4 regions of the Paenibacillus sp. FSL F4-0100 genome follow, and region 2 is predicted to be linked to each of the others. Evidence: predicted binding sites of a transcription regulator. Region 2 holds the regulator's gene; each other region holds the start of a gene.
What was found. Region 2 encodes Rex, which represses fermentation and respiration genes when NADH is low (regulators of the CRP and FNR family bind a similar motif). Its sites were predicted from a motif close to TTGTGAAATATTTCACAA; they were not measured.

Region 1 (4,122 bases), 3.2 Mb from region 2:
CCCAGATTGCCGAGCATACCTTTGGACGAAACGTTTTTTATTACTTTATCCAAGGAACAACAGCTCTCATTCTGATCCTGGCCGCCAACACGGGATATTCCGCCTTCCCGCTGCTTGCCGTTAATCTGGCGAAGGATAAATTTATTCCCCGAATGTTCACCGTCCGGGGGGACCGTCTGGGATATTCAAACGGGATTATCATACTTGGGTTCTTCTCCATTCTGTTGCTGCTGGCTTTCGAAGGCAAAACCGAGCATCTGATTCCTCTGTATGCCGTCGGCGTGTTTATCCCTTTTACCCTCTCCCAAACAGGGATGATGGTGAAGTGGATTCGCGAAAAGCCTGAAGGATGGATCGTCAAGCTGATCATTAATACCACCGGCGCATGCATTAGCTTTATCGTGACGATGATCTTCTTTTTCACGAAATTCGCCCAAGTGTGGACCGTCTTGATTTTCCTGCCGCTGATCATTTGGATCTTCACACGAATCCACAAACATTATGAGGCCGTAGCAGACCAGCTGCGAATTACGACCTGTGAGCCGGTTAAGCCGATTGAGGGAAATGTTATTATTCTGCCTGTGGCGGGAATCACGCATGTAGTGGAGAACTCGCTGAATTATGCCAAATCACTGGGAGCAGGACAAATTATCGCGGTGTACGTGCCGTTCGAGCGGGAGGACGAGGCGGCCTTCCAGGAAAAATGGAAGAAGTGGCAGCCGGACATCCGGCTGGTGACGCTGCACTCGCCTTATCGGAGCATCATTCAGCCGCTGACCAAATTCATCGATACCGTGCAGCGGAAGGCAAGCGAATCCCACTATCAGGTTACCGTTGTCATACCGCAGTTCATCCCCAAGAAGGGCTGGCATAACTTCCTGCACAATCAGTCCAGCTTGCTCATTCGCGCACATTTACTGTATCGGAGAGATGTGATTATCACCACAGTACCTTACCATTTAAAAAAATAGCGGGCTTGTTCCGCTGCGACTTATACAAGGAATCCACTCCGCCAACAACGTTAAAAAAGCTGCGATCATCCGATCCCTATTCTTAAGGGAGCGGTCAATCGCAGCTTTTTTTCCTCCGCCTAGACGCTTACCAGGCTTCGGGATATTAAGAAACATTCTGCGCAGAATGAACCTGTTGAGCAGTGCCGGTAGTTGGCGCAGACGGCAGTGCGGCGTCTTGTTCGCCGCGAAGCATGACCTCAACCTTATCATCCTTCTTCAAATATACGGTCCCGTAGGCAGCTCCCACAAACAGCGCGCCTCCGACGAAATTGCCAAGCCATACCGGAATGAAGTTCACCAGATACTCGCCCCAGCTGTAATATCCTTCAAATATCGCTGCCGGAATGAGGAACATATTGGCCACCACGTGCTGAAAGCCAATGGCTACAAACGCCATCGTCGGAAACCAGATCCCGAGAATTTTGCCACTCATCTGATCCGATCCGTAGGACAGCCACACGGCGAGCGCTACGAGCCAGTTGCACCCGATGCCCGACAAGAAGGCCTGCAGGAAGCTGTCGTCGATCTTATGACCTGCCATGGCCACCAGCTTCTCCAAATAAACGCCGCTGCCTGTTAGACCCGTCACGTGACCAAAGAAATAAGCGACGAACAACGCCCCTGCCATATTGCTTACCGTGACAAGAGCTAAATTTCGTACCATTTCTTTCGTGGAAATCCGCTTCTTGAATCTGGCCAGGGACACGGCCATCATGTTGCCTGTCAGCAGCTCTCCACCCGCTAGCAATACAAGAATCAGTCCGACAGGGAATATTGCCGCGCCTATAAAACCGGCAATGCCTCCCCAAGCCTCCGATGCTCCGGCAATTACGCGAATATCCAGCAAAAAGCCGAGCGCAATAAAAGCACCCGCCAAAAATCCTAATATCATCACGTTCATGGCGGAGTTATGTGCTTTTTTCACCCCGTTCTCCAAGGTGATCTCCGCAATGCGATCAGGTTTGTAATAGGCCATGGCCGCTCCCCCATTTCTCCCGCATTCCGTCCTGAAATCTCTCGAATGCAGCGTCTGATGTTTCTGTTTACAGTTACCCATATTGTACCGCAGCCTCCATAGCAAGAACGTGAATTATATCACGATCGCTTGCCTCAGAGGGGACAAGACAGCCTCTGTCCTGGCTGCTCTTGATTTGCCCTGACTCATTCGCTCGAATCCGAGCGAGCGGTACATGTAAAATAGCGGTGTCGGAGAGGATCCCGACACCGCTTGGTTGATGCTTTAACCAACCATCATGTTCTAACCCGGAAAGCCTATGCTTTATACCACCATCATGTTCAAAACCAGCAGCCTATGCCTCGGCGGCAGTCTCTACCCTAACAGGCGTTTCCTTCTCCTGAACCGGAACGTTCGAGATCGGAAGCTTCATGCTAATGAAGGACGACAGCAGGAAGAGCGCACCTGCCGTGAAATACACGACGACAATGGAGGTCGCCGACATATACCATCCCGTAAACCCGGAGCCGATGAGCAGCATGCCGGTAAACATCGGTGTCATCACGCCGTTCAGACGACCGATGAATTTCTCTTCCACCTGCCGCATCATCACGGCCATCAATACTGTCTGCGCCATCGCCATCAGCACCCCGGTTACGAAGCGCATCGTACCGGTTAAGATCGGCCACTGGGACAGCACCTCGACAAAGGTCGAAAGGCCGAGGAAGGCAAGCCCGGCAAACAGCAAGTAGGAGCCTTTCACTCTCCCCGCAATCACGGCGGCCAGCACGCCGCCAATCAACATGCCAAGACCCTCTAGCGCGGTGAACCACTGAACGCTGGACATTGCCAGCTGTAGACGCTCCGTGATGACAAAAATATCGAGCGGCTGAACAAGTCCGCTGCCGAGCGCCAATAAAACGTAGACCACCAACAGCACCTTCAGCAGCCGACTGGAACCGATGTAAGTGAAGCCTGCCTTCAAGTCCTTCATAAAAGAACCGGTCGATTCTGAATTTTCAGATGGTTCATCCACACTGGAAGGGAGAAACGCCAGCACAATCGCCGAACCGCCGAATAGAACCAACAGGCTGATTAAAGAAGCCTGCAATCCAAAAGCTTGATAGATCGTCGTGCCGACCATCGGTCCCAAAATGATGAACAGCGACATCGAGGTCTGGGACAAAGCCGTGGCCGCGGGCACATGCTCATCCGGTAAGCAGCGCTTGATGATCTTCATGGACGAAGGCTGCGAGAATTGGGATACAACGGCCGAGACCAGGGTCACCGCAAACACGGCCTGCCAATATCCCGCATACACAACAAACAGGATAAGCAGTATGGATAAAAAGCTTAAAATGTCTCCCCAGATCATCGTTCGCTTGGGACGCCAACGGTCAGCCAGCACGCCGCCAATCATGGAGATCACAAAGATGGGCGCGTATTCAATCACGGTAAGCAGCGATACGGCGACCGGGTCATGGTTGCTCTTCTCCATAATAAAGAACAACAGCGCCATGTTGCGGATCCAGATCCCGATATTTTGCATAAAATCCGAAACCATCAGCAGCACGAACGCGCGGTTGCCAAATAAATGCCTCATATTCCATCCTCCAGCAAAACCGACTATTCGGTTTAATAATATGTGCGGAAACGCCCACCCTGCGTTCAAACCGACAGAAGCGTTTCCGATAAATCCTTCAATACATTACGAACCTTGACTCGATAACACACCGTTTAAAAAGTAAGTTACTCCCTTATGGTACAGCAGTCTCGATTCCTTCTGAGAACGTTCATAGTACGAAATCGACATTCCATCCAGAAGCGCGCCAAAAATGACGGATATCTCCTCGACATCTTCTGCCGGTATCCGTCCCTCATCCGCTCCCTCCGCCAAAATCTCGCGGTAGAGCGTACGCGGTCCTTGCAGAATCGCCAGCATCTCGCCCACAATCGTCTTATTCTCCGGCTGATTGATATAGAACTCCTCCGCGATCTTGGTTAGCGGATTCTGGAAGTCATCGACCATATGATCGGCAATGCCGTACAGCTTCTCCTCGAAGCTGGCGTAACGGACTTTTTTATCGTTCCAGGCTTCCATCCATTCCTGATTCTGCTTCGCCAGCAGCTTGACGAACAAATCTTCCTTGCTCT
Region 2 (4,122 bases):
TTACCGTTCAGCGGCCGAATTCTAGATACGATGCACTTCTTAAAAATATGTTTTCCCTCGCTGCCTTCTTATCAGCTCGGGATGGTCTCTTCTCATTTCGGTCTGGAGCATGACCGTCCGCATCAGGCGGACAGCGATGCGCTTGCCACGGCCTATGCGCTGCTGAAATGCCTGGAGGAGATCGATGAGCTTCCTCTCCTTACCGTGCAGCGGTTAAGCGACCTGTTTGCCGACGAGGACAGCGACTTGGCCTGGTTCTTTGACGGCATCCGTGCTGACAGGGAGTTCCAGGCTGTACAAGCCGGAGACACCCATACGTACTATCGTCAATTTGCCCTGGCCGTTGACGATTGGAACGATATTGCGCCTGCCAGGGATGAGTCGGAGCCTAATCCGCTGGCGGATGTAAGCTTTGAGCAATACATGAATGATGTCCGTGAACGTCTAAAGGAAACGCTGCCTCATTATGAGAGCAGGGATGCCCAGGACATGATGTTTCAGGAAGTGATGCAGGCCCTCGATGACAATAAACATTTATTGATCGAAGCCGGCACGGGAACAGGCAAATCCCTCGGGTATTTGCTGCCGTCGATTTATCAAAGCGTGAAGCAGGAACAGAAGGTTATGGTGAGCACGCATACAATCAACCTTCAAGAACAGCTGCGTGACCGGGATATTCCCCTGCTCACCCAGGTTGTTCCTTTTCCTTTTAAAGCGGCTATTTTCAAGGGAAGAGGCCATTATTTGTGTTTGAGAAAATTTGAACATAAAATAAATAGAAGAGATTTTCATTCCCCGAAGGAAGATGTGATCACCGCGGCGCAGATGCTGGTCTGGCTGACCCAGACGGAGAACGGGGATGATGAAGAACTGAACTTTGGCGGTCGCGGAGGGGATTTCTGGGAGACGATCTCCAGTGATTCGGATTCCTGCCTTGGCCGTGCCTGCCCATGGTTCCGCAAATGCTACTATCACAGGGCCAAACATGAAGCGGGCATCGCGGATGTTGTCATTACGAACCATTCGAAGCTGTTCACTGACGTAAAAGCGAATCATCAGCTGCTTCCGAGTTATGAGCGTCTCGTCATTGATGAAGCGCATCATCTGGAGGACGTCGCTGGCAAGCACCTTGGCTTGCAGATGAAATATTTTTCGGTGGTCCATACGTTGACTCGTATGTACAAAGACAGCCGCAGCGGTCAGCTTCCGGCTCTTCGCCAGCTGCTGCAAGCATCATCGCATGAGAAGGCTGTCGAGTGGTCCTCCATCATAGACCGGATTTATCCGGATCTGATCACCGCAAAAGAGAATTGGGACCGGCTCAGCGATCAATTGTTCGGACTGCTTCCGGAACGCGGAGACGCGACTCCGGGGGATGCCGGTCAATTCTCGCTTCGCTTATCGCCTCTGAAGAAGCCGAAGGATTGGGATTCGCTGGCCGAGTTGGAGCATCAAATTCATGTGACGCTGGGCGATGTCGTTCGCAAGGGTGACAAGCTGATCGCCGAGATGAAGGAAGATCTGGACGACTACAGCGCGGACAGTTTGTTAACAGACCTATCGGGTCTGTTTAAGGACCTGGCCGCACACCGCGAGGACCTGAGGTCCTTCATGGCTCTGAATGATGAAGGCACGGTATACTGGATGGAGGCTAACGGGAATTTTCGCGGCAAATCGCTGCAGCTTTATGCAGTGCCTGTCGATGTTAGCACCCACTTGAAGGAATTGTTTTTTGACAAGAAACAAAGCGTGATCCTGACATCGGCGACCTTGTCGGTGGATAAATCGTTTCAGTTCATGATCGAGAACTTGGGTCTTCAGGAAGCGGCAGATAGCGGCAACCTGAACACGGTTCTGCTGCCGTCCCCGTTTAATTACAGGGAGCAGGCCCTCCTTGTCGTGCCGCGCGATTTTCCGAGCGTGAAGGGCTCGGTCGGGGATGCACTCTTTGTGAATACACTTGTGCAATCATTGGCCGATACGGCAATCGCTACGCATGGCCGCATGCTTGTGCTGTTCACTTCGTACCGCATGCTGCGTCAGGTTCACGAGCCGTTGAAGGAGGCGCTGGCATCCAGCGATATTACGGTACTGGGACAAGGGATGGACGGAACCAGCCGTACCAAGTTAATCCGGAGATTCCAGGATAGCAGCGCTTCGGTCCTGCTGGGTACGAGCTCCTTCTGGGAAGGGGTAGACATACCTGGTGAGGCGCTCACTTGCCTCGCGATCGTCCGGCTGCCGTTCCAGCCGCCGAATCATCCCTTGGTCGAAGCCAAGAGCGAATTGCTGCAGCAGCAGAAGAAGAACCCGTTCATGAAACTTTCGGTTCCGCAAGCGGTCATTCGCTTCAAACAGGGATTTGGCCGACTGGTGCGGACCGCGCAAGATAAGGGGATTGTCATTGTCTACGATACCCGGGTCATTGAATCCTATTACGGGAAATATTTCTTATATTCTTTGCCGGGGCCGAAGATGGAGCACATGCCGACAGAGGGGATCGTTCCCCGAATTTCGGAATGGCTGCAGGAAGAGGCAGGCATAGAGAACCAAGCTGAATAAAAGTGAAACAATGAACGAAATGATCTGTCACAAAAAAATGTAGTTATTAACCTATTATTAGGGGGAGCATGAATGAAATCGGAAAAAATTTCGGAAGCCGTGGTCCGCAGATTGCCTGTATACTTGCGCTATTTGAATGAGCTTCAGAAAAGGGAGGTCTCCACGGTTTCCTCCCAGGAACTGGGACAAAAACTGGACCTCAATCCTGCTCAAATTCGTAAGGACCTAGCGTATTTCGGTGATTTTGGACGGAAAGGGATCGGATATGACGTATCTTATCTGATCGAGAAAATTCGCCAGATTCTAAAGCTGGACCAGAAGATCAATGTCGCATTGATTGGGGCCGGTAATCTTGGACATGCATTATCGAATTACAATGCATTTCTAAAGGACAATATGAAGATTGTGGCGGTTTTCGATTCGTATTCTCCCAAAGTTGGTATGAAAATTAACAATTTGGTCGTACAGCCGATGGAGGAACTGGAGAAGACGGTTCATGAGTACGGCATTCGTATCGGGATAATCACCGTTCCGGATTTTGAAGCGCAGAATGTAGCCAATCAGCTTATCGCCGCAGGCATCGAGGCTATCCTGAATTTTGCGCCAACCATCCTGAAAGCCCCATCCCATATCCGGATTCATACGGCTGATTTCACTACGGATTTGCAGAGTTTGGCCTATTATTTGGATAACGGCAAGGAGGATGCAGCACATGACGACAACGAAGTGGATGGTTAAGAACGGAACGTTTGCGGTACTAGAGGAAGGGAGATCCGTGCTACGCGGATATATGGTTGTGGAGAATGACCGGATAACCTATCTGGGTGAAGAAGAGCCAACCGTCCAAGAGGGAATAGAAGTTATCGATGGAACTCATCTGTTTTTCCTACCGGGGTTAGTGAACACGCACGGACATGCGGCGATGTCCCTGCTCCGCGGTTATGGCGACGATCTGGCACTGCAGGTATGGCTTCAGGAAAAAATGTGGCCTATGGAAGCCAAATTCACGGCCGACGATGTATACTGGGGAACCGCACTCTCCGTGCTGGAGATGATCAAAGGCGGAACCACGACATTTGTGGATATGTATGATCATATGGATCAGGTTGCCAAGGTTGTGCAGGACTCAGGAATGCGCGGCGTTCTAATGCGCGGCGTCATCGGATTATGTCCGCCTGAGGTGCAGCAGCAGAAGCTGGATGAGGCGGTGGCATTCGCGAAAGACTGGCATGGCAAGGCTGACGGGAGAATTACGACGATGATTTCACCGCATGCACCTTATACGTGCCCCCCGGATTTCATCGAAAAATTCGTTCAGGCATCGCATGATTTGAATCTGCCTTTGCATACGCATATGTCCGAAACGGAAACGGAAGTAGCTCAGAATGTAAAAGACTACGGACTTCGCCCTGTTGCCCATTTGGAGAAGCTTGGCATGTTCTCCCGGCCAACGCTGCTTGCGCATGCCGTCCATCTGACCGATGAAGAAATCGAAATCCTGGCCAAGCATCAAGTTATGGTGTCGCATAATCCAGGAAGCAATTTGAAGCTTGCCAGCGG
Region 3 (4,122 bases), 260 kb from region 2:
CGCCGGTGATTGTCTTCCGGACTTCAATACGCTCGGATTTTTGCCGAGCACTTCCTCCTCCGAATATCCGGTTAACTTCGTGAATGCCGGATTGACGGCATTGATCCTACCGTTCGGATCCGTAACCAGAATCCCCTGGCCGGTGGAGTTAAACACCTCGGATTGCACGGAAAGTTTGTCCTGGTAGTACATCCATACCACAATAACGAAACTGGCAAGCGCAACCTGCGATAAGGCCATGAATCCAATGGAATACTGCCCTGTGGCCGAATGGATAAAGGAAAGCATCAGCGGCGGGAAGAATCCGCCAAGGCCGCCCATCATGGACACGATACCGTTCACAATGCCCGCCTGCTTGTTGAAATATAGGGGCACGAGTTTGAAAATAACGCCGTTTCCGAGACCGGCACCAACGGCAATGGTTAAGCATCCGGCCGTATATAAGCCAATGGATGGAGAGAATGCCAACAGGATGGCCGCAGCCGTGAGCCCTAAGAATATGCCCATTAATAAGAACAGCGGTTTAAATTTATCCGCAAGCCAGCCGCCTACAGGGCGTAATAAAGTGGCTACCAAAATGAATCCTGCCGTCCGCATCCCGGCGTCCACCTTCGCAAGCTCGAAATGGGTAACCAAGAAGTTCGGCAAGTACACCGTAAAGGCTACGAACGAACCGAATGTGATGAAATAAAAAAGAGAGAAAAACCACAGTTTTTCATTTTTATATACACCCTTTATCTGTTCCATAATCGGTGTTTTCACCTTGATTTCTTTACGGTCACCTAAGAGTGCATTTAGCACGGCAAATATCAGCAGCAGTACTAAATACAGCTGGACGGTTTTGGACCATCCGATCTGAGTCGCGATGACCGGTGCAGCAAACGTGGTAATGGCGGTGCCAATGTTGCCCATCCCGTAAATCCCATTTACGAGTCCCAGCTTTTCTTTCGCATAGTATTTAGGCAATGAGGTCACACCGACCGAGAACACGGCCCCTCCGATCCCCAGAAACAAGCCACCGATGACCAAATGCGTAAAGGATGAAGCCGAGCTGATAAAATAAACCGGAAACAGCAGCAGGATAAAGCTGACGATAAAAACAATTCGTGCTCCCACGACATTGGCGTAATAGCCAAGCGGAATCCGGAGGACCGAACCCAGCACCACCGGAATAGCCGTCAGAATAGCGAGCCGGTCTGCCGGAATGGAGATATCTTCTCGAATAAACGGCAAGAGCGCGGAGATGATGACCCATACCATAAAGCCAAGCACCAGATTCATTGTTTGCAGCGGAAGCTGCAGCTTTTTGATCATTTCCATCACCTTTTCTAAAGCGTAATGAATGGCAATTGATCCCCAGCTCCTATTGTACGTGCACCTATTCACAATGCTAATAGGGAAGTTCCCTGAATCTTCCGGGGAACTTCCCTATTCCTTAAAGCAACAACCCTTTATTGCGCCCTTTTTATATGCAAGGACTAAAAATCCAGCAATTTTTTCTTCAATGCATATTCCACTAACTCCGGGCGGCTTTTCAAATTCAGCTTGTCCATAATTTTGGCCTTGTGCGCTTCCACCGTCTTGACCGATACAAAAAGTTTTTCCGCAATCTCCTTATTGCCATAACCCTTGGCGATCAGGGGTAGGATCTCAATCTCCCGTTTGGACAGACTGTTAAACGGATCTTGCTCCGCGCTCTCGCTATCTTTCTTAATAAACTCCCGAACCAGGGAAGTAGCCATCTGGGGATGGATATAGGTCCCTCCCTTATGCACCATGCGGATGGCGGAGATTAATTCATCATCCGGCGCATTTTTCAGTACGTAACCTGAAGCACCGTTTTTTAAAACATGAAACAGGTAATCGTCATCATCATACATGGTTAGAATCAGAATTTTCGTGTCTGGAAATTCACTGCTGATCTTGCCGGTTGCAATCAGTCCGCTTTCGCCCGGAGGCATGCTTAAATCCATCAACAGCACATTCGGCCGGTGCTTCGCCACCATGGTGTAAGCCTCCATGCCGTCTGCCGCCGTCGCGACGACCTCCATATCTTCCTGGTAATTCAGAATCATGGAAAACCCGCTGCGGACCACGGCATGATCATCCGCAATCACAATTTTCATGTACCCATCACCTCCGGCTTGTCGTCACCATTCGCAAGCGGAATGTTAAGCTGAATCGTCGTACCCTCACCGGGAGCGGAAAGCAAAATAAACTGACCACCGACGAGCTCTGCACGTTCGCGCATCCCGTACAGTCCCAGTCCGGTTCCCTTAGCTTCATCAATGACCATGTTAAACCCGACTCCACGGTCCCGGACGGTTAACTGAAGGTAGCCATTCACTTCACATAAGCGTACATGTACCTCATCCGTTCCTGAATATTTCATGGCATTCAGCACCGCTTCCTGGCATACCCGGTACACAACTGTTTCAATCTCGCTGCCGTAGCGGGCCGCCGCTAACTCGGCAGAGAATTCAACCAACATACCGTAATTCTTCCCGATCCATTTAAAATGGGAGCGGAATGCAGCCTCAAGCCCCAAATCGTCTAATGAAGCCGGCCTGAGTTCAACGGATAAATGCCGGATATCATCCAGAAGCCTGGTTAAAGACACCTCTGTCTGTTGTAGTTTCTTGAGCACATCCTCGCCCACATTCATATATTTAACGACGCGCAGGTCGACCAGCGAGCTTAAGAGCTCTTGAGCCACGCTATCATGCAGTTCGCGGGATATCCGCTTGCGCTCGTCCTCCTGTGCCTTGATGACATATTTCAGCATATTCGTCCGCTGCAGCATTTCCTGTGTCTTCTGCTGCTTCGTCAGGTCGAGAAGCATCATCACCCGGATGCCGCGAGCTTCATCGATGATATGGTAACTGGCCGCATAGGGAACGATTCCTTCGCCGCGTGTCTTAAGATAGACTTGGAACGACGAAAACTCGCCATCCGGATAATCCAGATAGCATGTGGAGCAGGTTATGAGATCCTGTTCATCGGTGTACCCTTTGCAGGTTTGGCAGAAGGAACCATCCGCACCAGACTGCATCCTCTCGATCACTTCAATGTCAAGAATGTTCTCTGCGGCCGGATTCATAGCCACCACGCTGCCCTTATCGTCAATAAAAAAAATGGCTTCCATGCTATTATGATACATGTTTCTAAGCAATTCGCTTAAATGCTCATCCGTCATTTGAATCAAGGCTGTGATACCTCCTTGGCATAAAAAGCACCAAATTCCGTTCCTATTCCTTCCTGAAACGTCTCAAAGGACATTGGATCCAGCACGTTTTCCTTGCGATATCCCACAAGCAAAACACCCCTGACGCGAGAGCCTTCCCACAGCGGTACTGCACCAAGGCTTTTCAACTGCTCGGCAACGATAATCGGGTAATTATACAAGTCCCTTGATTCAATATCAGCATTCACGTTTTGAATCAGCATCGGTTTTCCTGTCTTAAACACCATGCCGGCGATGCCTTTGCCGGAATGTAAAACGATGCGCTTATACCTCTCGTTTATATTTCCCGAGGCATACTGCCAGGTTAATACAAATCGGTCTTCAGCCGGCTGCACCAATGCCATGGACACGAAATCGAATTGAAACCGGGCACGAAGCTTATCCATTTCACTTTGGTAGTTAAAGATCGGCTGATTCTTCATTTCCATTACTCCTCTGACGTAGAAAAGAAGGCCAAAAAGCCTTCTTCCGCTCTACGATTCAAATTTACGGTGCTTTCTATACAGAATATATCTTCTACCCACATAATTCAACGGAACACTCCACACATGCACTAATCGAGTAAACGGCCATAAGCCAAAAATACCAAATCCGGCCAAAATGTGAATTTTAAACGCCAGCGGCACATTCACCATCAACGAAGCATCCGGACGGAGCATAAACAATCCCCGGAACCACACGGAGACCGACTCCCGATAATTGAATTCCGGCTGTACCGCGTTCGTAACCAGCGTGCTGTACATCCCCATAAATACGATAAACAGCAGGAGTACATTAACCATCATATCGGAAGCGCTGCTCAGTTTTCGCACATTTCGAATGGTGAACCGCCTGGCAGTTAACAGTACCATACCTGCCAGGGTTAGAAAGCCAAATGC
Region 4 (4,122 bases), 3.1 Mb from region 2:
GATCAAGGCCAGCAGAAGAAAGACAAGCGGAATGTAGAAGCCGCTGAACAGCGTAGCATACCAGTTCGGGAAGGCGGCGAACATCGCGCCGCCCGCCGTCAGCAACCAGACCTCGTTAGCATCCCAGAACGGGCCGATCGAGTTGATCAGCACCCGGCGCTGGGTATCATTTTTGGCCAGCAGCTGCGTGGACATCCCGACCCCGAAGTCGAAGCCCTCCAAGAAGAAGAACCCGATAAACAATACGGCAACGAGCACAAACCACAGTTCGTTAAGAGACAGCATTGTAGCCCTCCTTATTAAACGGATCGCTTGCGTGGTGGTCATCTTCCTCCGCCGCATACGGTCCTTTCTTAATGACTTTAATAAATAGATACGCCATGACGGCTGCCAGCACCGCATAAATGGCGGTAAACATGATCAGCGAGAACAGAATCGAGCCTGCGCTGACGTTCGGTGAAACACTGTTCTCCGTGGTGATCAGTCCGAATACCGTCCACGGCTGCCGCCCGATCTCCGTCATAATCCACCCCGACGTGTTGGCAATGAACGGAAGTGAAATACCGAACAGCATCAGTCTGAGGAACCATTTACCGGCCTTCTCGACCTTTTTGCGCAGCATGAGCCATGCTCCGTACAACCCCAGCAGAATCATGATGCTGCCTGCGGCCACCATAATCCGGAAGCTCCAGAACGTGGTGCGCACAGGAGGGATATAATCTCCAGGTCCATACTGCTGTTCGTATTGCGCCTGCAGCTCCTTCATCCCGATGACTTCACCGGAAAACTTGCTATAGGACAAAAAGCTGAGCAAATACGGGATTTTAAACTCCATCGTGTTCTCCTGCTTATCTGGATCGATGGCTGCAATGACCGTCCAAGGCGCAGGATCGTCACTCGTTTCCCATAGGCTCTCCGCAGCAGCCATCTTCATCGGCTGCGTATCCACCAGATACTGTGCTTGCTGGTGACCGAACACCGCAACCAGAATGGAGGTGATGAGACCAATCACGATGGCGATATGGAATGATTTCTTAAAGAAATCCAAATCTTGCTTCTTCATTAACTTGTAGGCACTCACACCCGCTACGAGGAACGCCCCGGTTGCCAGTGCCCCGAAGATTGTATGCGGGAACTCTACCAACAGCTGACCGTTCGTAATCAGTGCGAAGAAATCATTCATCTCCGCTCGCCCGTTGTTCATCTCGAACCCAACGGGACGCTGCATGAACGAATTCGCTGCCAGAATCCAAAAGGCGGACATCAGGGTGCCAAAGGACACCAGCCAGATACTGAGCAGATGGACCTTCTTCGATAACCGGTCCCACCCGAATATCCACAGTCCGATAAACGTCGACTCAAGGAAGAACGCCAGCAGCGCTTCGATGGCAAGCGGTGCGCCAAACACGTCCCCGACAAACCGCGAGTAATCCGACCAGTTCATGCCGAACTGGAATTCCTGCAGAATCCCTGTCACAACCCCGACCGCAAAGTTAATTAGGAACAGCTTTCCCCAGAACTTGGCCATTTTCTTGTAGACTTCCTGGCCTTTGACAACATACATCGTCTCCATGATGGCAATCAGAAACGCCAATCCGATGGACAACGGTACGAAAATAAAGTGAAAAATGGTTGTCGATGCGAATTGAATTCGCGCCAGCATAACCGGATCCATATTAAGATACCCCTTTCTTTAGCTCACGTGATCACTTCAAATTTGATTCTTTTTGTATTGTCGCAGACCACGCCCTAAAGGATTGTGATAAACATCACAATATCAGGGCTGAAACGGGGGCAAAAAGTTATAAATTTGTGACGAAAATCACTAAGTAGGCGGTGGAATATGTGAGGATTATCAATTGGAACATGGCTTGCGGCATCCACTCACAGACCAAGCCCGGTATTTACGCACCAAAAAAGCAGGTTCGCCCTCAGGCCAACCTGCTTCGGTGTATGCTACAATCTTATTGAACCGCGCCAATCTCGGTCTCGATGAGCTTGAATTCCGTTACGTCTGCGATCCCGCGGTTGGTAATGCGGATTTCCGGAATCACCGGCAGCGCAATCAGCGAGAAGGTCATGAACGGCGCATGGATATAGCATCCGAGCTCCTTCCAAGCTTCCTCCAAGGCAGCGACTTCTTCCGCTACGATCTCAACCGGACGGTCCGCCAGCAAACCGGCAATCGGCATCGCCACTTTCGCCAGCACCTTGCCGTCCCGTACTACGATCATGCCGCCTCCGCACGCCGCCAGCTCATTCGCAGCGAGTGCCATATCCTCGGCATTCGTACCCATCACAAGCAGGTTGTGACTGTCGTGCGCAACCGTGGACGCAACCGCTCCGGACTTGAGTCCGAAGCCGCTCGCAAAACCGAGCGAGATTTGTCCCGTCGTGCCGTGGCGCTCAATGCATGCCAACTGAACCACGTCCTGATCCAGGTCTGGCTGGATCACCCCTTGCCGCACGGAGAGCACCGCCGTCATCTTGGCGGTACGGGCGCTGTTCTCGATGACGCGTACCACGTTCACTTCTGTACGTGCGGCATCGAATTTGCTGCGCAGCAGGAAGTCATCCGCGGTAAGCGAACGCTGCAGCCGAACCGAGTTAAACGCTTTTTCCGGATATTGATATACCGGGAACGCCTTCACGAGCCGGCCGTTCTCTGCAACCACTTCGCCATCCGTGATCACGACGGAAGGTACCATGCTCAACAGATCATCAATCAGCAAAATATCCGCCGTTTTACCAGGTGAAATGCTACCAAGCTCCATGTCCATGCCGAAATAACGAGCGACGTTGATCGTTCCCAGCTGGATCGCCGTAACCGGGTCCACGCCCTCTTCCATAGCGCGGCGGACCACGTGGTTCATGTGACCGAGTCTCAGCAGCGTCTGCGGATACACATCATCCGTAACCAGAGAGATATTGTCTGTACGCACCTTATCTTCCGTTATAACCTTAACAACTTCCTTCACATCCTGCCAAGCCGAACCCTCACGGATCATCAGGTGCATACCGAGGCGAACCTTCTCCAAGGCCTGCTCTCTGGTTACCGTTTCATGGTCGGAGCTTACGCCGGTTGCCATATATGCCTGCAGCATCCGGACATCCTCTGCCGGAAAATGTCCTGTCACCGTCTTGCCCGCACGCAGCGTGGCTTCGATCTCCCCGCTCATGGTCGGATCGCCATACACGACGCCCGGGAAATTCATCACTTCGCCAAGCCCGGCAACACCGGGCCATGTCAGCCCTTCCTCAATGTCGGCTACGCCCAGCTGCGCCCCAGCATCCTCCAGATCAAAGGTCGACGGTACACACGAAGGAACGGTGGTGAACACCTTCATCGGCAGCTGCTGCCCTTCCTCATGCATCCAGCGCACACCTTCCATGCCGAATACGTTGGCAATCTCATGGGGATCCATATAAACCCCAGTCGTTCCACTAACGATAGCCGCCTTGGCAAACTCTGTCACGGTGAGCATCGTGCTCTCAACATGCATATGACCGTCGAGCAGGCCTGGCGAGATATAGCGGCCATTCGCTTCGATGACCCGAGTCCCTTCCCCGACCGTATGATCCGCGTTGCCGATATAAGCGATGCGTCCGGATGCCATGGCCACGTCCACCTGCTCCTGAAGCTCGCCTGTAAACACATTCACCAACGTGCCGTTCTTGATGACCAGATCGGCAGGCTCCTGTCCTAAGGCAACCTTTCCCAGCTTCCGGCTAACCTCGTATCGTTTCTGTCTCTTGCTTGAACTCATGATGATTGCACGCTCCCCTTTTTTCTTATCATGAACGGTAAAAACACAAAATCGATCCGCTGTATAACACGCCAAACACCCCGGGCAGCGTATCTGCCCGGGGTGCCTGTACTATATCCATAGAGGAAGAGAAATCCCGTGCATCAGCAATGTATGCTATCTAGTCTGCACATCACCTCATCCGTTAAAACCTGCCGGATTTCAATCAAGATGATCCTCCAGCCCGACTTCAATCATTGCGAAGCTGGGCTTTGGGTGGGGATTCTCAACCTTCATGTAGTCAAGTCATTTACGGTAACCTGGTAGAAACGCCTGGGCCCTATTCCCCGGCATATACATCAAGATTTGATTTTGA

Region 1: the regulator Rex is predicted to act here: its motif matches at 2,097-2,114, upstream of MHH48_RS32745 (formate/nitrite transporter family protein).
Region 3: the regulator Rex is predicted to act here: its motif matches at 1,371-1,388, upstream of MHH48_RS10740 (nitrate/nitrite transporter).
Region 4: the regulator Rex is predicted to act here: its motif matches at 1,758-1,775, upstream of MHH48_RS33020 (cytochrome ubiquinol oxidase subunit I).

What each region holds. Positions count from the first base shown of each region.
Region 1 covers NZ_CP150303.1:7,204,570-7,208,691, forward strand. Annotated here, with positions in the region: gene MHH48_RS32740 (APC family permease) at 1-971, shown strand, start outside; gene MHH48_RS32745 (formate/nitrite transporter family protein) at 1,117-1,989, opposite strand; gene MHH48_RS32750 (MFS transporter) at 2,324-3,571, opposite strand; gene MHH48_RS32755 (TetR/AcrR family transcriptional regulator) at 3,677-4,122, opposite strand, start outside.
Region 2 covers NZ_CP150303.1:2,691,858-2,695,979, forward strand. Annotated here, with positions in the region: gene dinG (ATP-dependent DNA helicase DinG) at 1-2,562, shown strand, start outside; gene MHH48_RS12025 (redox-sensing transcriptional repressor Rex) at 2,635-3,300, shown strand; gene MHH48_RS12030 (amidohydrolase) at 3,275-4,122, shown strand, end outside.
Region 3 covers NZ_CP150303.1:2,435,948-2,440,069, reverse strand. Annotated here, with positions in the region: gene MHH48_RS10740 (nitrate/nitrite transporter) at 1-1,314, opposite strand, end outside; gene MHH48_RS10735 (response regulator transcription factor) at 1,479-2,126, opposite strand; gene MHH48_RS10730 (ATP-binding protein) at 2,123-3,205, opposite strand; gene MHH48_RS10725 (GAF domain-containing protein) at 3,202-3,666, opposite strand; gene narI (respiratory nitrate reductase subunit gamma) at 3,718-4,122, opposite strand, start outside.
Region 4 covers NZ_CP150303.1:7,272,025-7,276,146, forward strand. Annotated here, with positions in the region: gene cydB (cytochrome d ubiquinol oxidase subunit II) at 1-285, opposite strand, end outside; gene MHH48_RS33020 (cytochrome ubiquinol oxidase subunit I) at 272-1,675, opposite strand; gene ade (adenine deaminase) at 1,965-3,767, opposite strand; purine riboswitch at 4,025-4,122, opposite strand, start outside.